Regions from separate parts of the Stenotrophomonas sp. C-A genome, predicted to be linked through region 1. Evidence: riboswitches for the same ligand, from Rfam matches in the RefSeq annotation. Region 1 holds a riboswitch; the other holds the start of a gene.
What was found. A riboswitch is a leader RNA that binds a small molecule or an ion and turns the genes downstream of it on or off. The one in region 1 is predicted to bind cobalamin.
Positions count from the first base shown of each region.

Region 2: linked by a shared signal. The riboswitch ahead of ACW5IY_RS01040 (epoxyqueuosine reductase QueH) and the one ahead of btuB (TonB-dependent vitamin B12 receptor) in region 1 are both predicted to bind cobalamin.

Region 1 is NZ_CM132916.1:505,143-507,339, reverse strand. Features, by position in the region: gene ACW5IY_RS02350 (acyltransferase family protein) at 1-842, opposite strand, end outside; cobalamin riboswitch at 904-1,127, shown strand; gene btuB (TonB-dependent vitamin B12 receptor) at 1,243-2,197, shown strand, end outside.
Region 2 is NZ_CM132916.1:230,765-232,961, forward strand. Features, by position in the region: gene pncA (bifunctional nicotinamidase/pyrazinamidase) at 1-366, opposite strand, end outside; gene ACW5IY_RS01040 (epoxyqueuosine reductase QueH) at 423-1,109, opposite strand; cobalamin riboswitch at 1,271-1,484, opposite strand; gene ACW5IY_RS01045 (patatin-like phospholipase family protein) at 1,639-2,197, shown strand, end outside.

The DNA of each region.
Region 1 (2,197 bases):
GCCCGGTTGACGAGCAGACGCGGCGGGCATTGCGAGCAACCCAACAGCACTGCCAGATAGCCCAGGCCGGCCAGCTGCCATTGTCCTGCCCCGCTCCAGCCACCTGCGATTCCCGCCACGACCAGCAACAGCAACAGGGCACCGGCCAGGTTGAGTGCCATCCCCCACCAGCGCGCCCGCGCCGGAGGCACTTGTGAGAGCGCGTTGTAGGCGTGGAACGCCACCAGCCCCATCGCAAACACGGGCGCGTGCGTCAGCCAGCCATAGCCGCCCAGTGAAGCTTCCGCGCGTGCACCCAGCGCGCCGGTTCCGGCCAACGCCGCCAGCCCCAGCAGCGACAAGAGGAGCATCCAGGCCCGGCGTCCGTCATTCACCAGCAGGTACAGCGCAGGGAAAATGGCGTAGAACAGCATTTCCACGCCAACCGCCCAGCTGGCCCAGACAATGCCCTGCTCCCAGCCGGGGAACAGGTTGAAGGTGAACGTGGCATTGGCAGCGATCTCGGCCCAGGGATGGCCGGCATGGCTGCCTCGGCCATCGCGGAAGATCGAGAACGCCAGCAGCGCGTAGAACAGCGGCGCAATCCGCAGGAAGCGGTGCAGGTAGAAACTCAGCAAGGGCCGCCCGCTGGCCCTGTGGCGAGGCTGGGTGTAGCACAGGGAGAACGCGCTGATCACGAAGAACAGGGCGACGCCGGTGGCTCCCAGCTGCAGTACCGGCAACAACCCGGCCGCAACGGGCAACGCCGGCGCTGGCATCGACTGGACGTGAAACAGCACGACATAGACGGCGGCCAAGCCTCGAAGCGAATCGAGGAACTGCAAGCGATCCTTTGCAACCATGTTCCCGCTTCCCAACCGCAGTGCGTGCGACGGCCTTCACTCTACCAGCTGGCGATGCCGTAGACTGCGCCCACTTCCAGGTGACCTGCGGCCGTGGCCGGCAGGTTGAAACGGGAAGCCGGTGACGCGTGATTCCACGCCAGGCCGGCGCTGCCCCCGCAACGGTAAGCACGTCAGTTCCAGGCAACACCGCCACTGTGCCGCGCGCATGGGAAGGCGCCTGGACGGGTGGCCCCAGGCCACCCGGCGGCAAGCCCGGAGACCGGCCCGGAAGCCTCAGGTCGCGATGCGGTGGGCATGGCGCTGGATGACCGCAGCGTGCGCTGCGGCGTCGGCGCATGCCTGCCTTCGCGGCTCCTCCCCTTCGCCACGCGGGCGTGCGTGGCACCTGGAGTCCCCCATGAAGCTGCAGTCCCGAATGCTGTCCCTGGCCGTGCTGGCCGCCCTGCCCGCGCTGGCCCAGGCCGCCGATGACACCACTGCGCTCGACCAGATCCTGGTCACCGCCACCCGCACCCCGATCGCGCTGCAGGACAGCATCGCGCCGGCGCAGGTGATCGACCGCGCGCAGATTGAATCCAGCCAGGCCACCTCGCTGCAGGAGCTGCTGCGCGGCCGCGCCGGCATCAACCTGACCAATGCCGGCGGTCTCGGCAAGCAGAGCTCGCTGTTCCTGCGCGGCACCAACTCGGGCCACACCGTGGTGCTGGTCGACGGCGTGCGCATCAACAGCGCCGACCTCGGCCTGGCCATGTACCAGGACCTGCCGCTGGCGCAGATCGAGCGCGTGGAGATCGTGCGCGGCCCGCAGTCGAGCCTGTACGGCGCCGACGCCATCGGTGGCGTGATCCAGATTTTCACCCGCCGCAACCAGGGCAACTTCGCTCCACACTTCCAGCTCGGTGGTGGCAGCAACGGCCTGCGTGAAGCCAGCGGCGGCATCGGCGGCGGCACCGAGCGCGGCTGGTTCGGTGCCGACATCGCCTACCAGCATTCCGACGGCATCGATGCCTGCCGCGGTTCTTCCTCGGTGTTCACTGCCGGCTGCTTTGCCGACGAACATGACCGCGACGGCTACCGCAACCTGTCCAAGAGCCTGCGCGGCGGTTACAGCTTCAACGACCAGTGGAACGTGGAAGGCAGCGCGCTGCGCGCCGATGGCAAGAACCACTATGACGGCTACTACAACTACTCCGAGACCCGCCAGCAGGTGCTGGCCGGCAAGGTGCGCTACACCCCATCCGAACGCCTGGCATTCACCGCCAACGTCGGCCGCAGCGACAATGAATCCGACAACTTCGGCGCACCGGGGGTGTTTGGCAGCGCGCAGACCCATCGTGACAGCGCCTCGCTGC
Region 2 (2,197 bases), 270 kb from region 1:
CGAATCCACCTGTTGGCGCGTGCCCTTGCGCAGGATCAGGTCGGCCACGGTCCAGTCCACATCCGGGTGCAGGGCGGCACCGGCGCTGCCCTGCACGCAGTGGTCCGGCCACAGGGTCTGCGGCTGCGCGTGCAGCAGGATGCTCTCGAAGGGGCGTTGGCCAGGATGCTGGCTGGCGAACGAGGCATGGTCGGCCGGGTGCCAGTCCTGTGTCGCCACCACGGTGCGGTAGCGGCGCTGCGCCAGCAGATCGGCAATCGGTGCCACCAGCGCATCGCCCTGATCGCAGGCCAGCGTACCTCCGGGCATGAAGTCCGGCTGCAGGTCGATCACCAGCAGGGCGACGTCGGCGGGCAGGGCGGTCATGGCAGATCCACTACAACGTAAAGGGGCGACCAGCGTGGCCGCCCCGGCGGCACAGGTCAATCGCCCTGCGGCGTCCCAGCGTCCTGCCCGTAGTACAGCAGGCCGATCTTGATCCGTTCCCGGCCGTTCTCGCGGCGATGGCGGTTGGCATCGCGCAGCGAGTACACGCAGCCGCAGTACTCCTGCTGGTAGAACTGCTCGCGCTTGCTGATCTCGATCATGCGGCTGGCACCGCCGCCCTTGCGCCAGTTGTAGTCCCAGTACTGCAGGCCCTCGTAGCGCGACGCGGCGCGGATGCCGCAGTCGTTGATCTGCGCCATGTTCTTCCAGCGCGAGATGCCCAGCGAAGAACTGATGGTGTCATAGCCGTGTTCGTGCGCGTACAGCGCAGTGCGCTCGAAACGCATGTCGAAGCACATCGTGCAGCGGATGCCGCGTTCGGGCTCGTTTTCCATGCCGCGCGCACGGCTGAACCAGTTGTCGGTGTCGTAGTCGCAATCGATGAACGGGATGCCGTGCTGCTCGGCGAAGCGGATGTTCTCCTGCTTGCGCAGCTCGTATTCCTTCACCGGATGGATGTTGGGGTTGTAGAAGAAGATCGCATAGTCGATCCCGGAGGCGGTGATCGCCTCCATCACTTCGCCGGAGCATGGCGCGCAGCATGAATGCAGCAGCAGGCGCTTGCCGTCGTCGGGCAGGGTCAGGGTAGGGCGTTGGAGCTCGGTCATCGTCAGGTACCGCATGGACCGCCGGCAACGGCGGTGGCCCATGCATCAGCGCGTGGGTGAACAGGTCTGGCCGGATACCGTGAACAGGACGCGCGCGGCCGCATCGCCTGCACGCGCAGGACGACGGCGGCCCCGGCAACCTCCCCGCGGAGATTCCAGGTCGAATCAGGGGACGGTCGTGTCCCCCGGCCGGGGCCGGTATTCGGGCTGATGGACACGGGCCGCAGCCCACCTACTACCTGCCGCTTCCCAGGCGCGAGCCCAGTGCTGTTGGCAGGATTCGTTTCCATTCACCGCTGCGGGGCAGCTCCGGAATGGGCGCGCGAGGCGTCTTCACCGGATTCCCGTTTAAATCCCGGCCGCCATCCAGCCACGGCAGGGATACCTTCGGCGCGCCCACGGTGGACGCGTCGAGGCCAATGGTCAAGGGCCAATCAAAGCGCAGGGCTGTGGCTCGTTTCTCAGGCTGTGAGAGCCCCTCTTGCCATACTGTGCATCGACAGACGGGAGGTGGCTCGTGGCGGCGAAGTACTGCGATCTGGTCATGAAAGGCGGCATCACCAGCGGCATCGTGTACCCCAATGCGGTACTGGCGCTGGCGCGCGAGTATCGCTTCAAGAGCATCGGCGGCACCTCGGCCGGCGCTATTGCTGCGGCTGTGGCGGCCGCGGCGGCCTGCGGTGATCGCCGCCAGCAGGCTGGCGAGCACCTGCCTGGCGATGCCGGCTATGGCGGGTTGTCGGCGGTGTCGGCGCAGCTGTCGCGGCGCGGCTTCATCTACAGCCTGTTCCAGCCGGCACGGGGCGCGCGTGCGGCCTATCGGCTGCTGGTGGTGCTGACCGGCAATGCCCGCCTGCCGCACAAGCTGCTGTGCCTGGCCGTTGCCGTGTTCGAGATCGCGCCGCTGGAAGTGCTGGTGTCGCTGGCGCTGCTGCTCGGCCTGGGCTGGTGGGGCGGTGGCTGGAGCGGCGTGGCCGCCACGCTGCTGCCGTCGCTGCTGTGCGCTTACGGTGCCGGCGTGGCCGGCGCCGCGCTGCGGGTGGCACGGGTGGCACGGCGCAACCTGCTGGGCCTGTGCAGCGGCCTCGGCCGTGATGCACGCA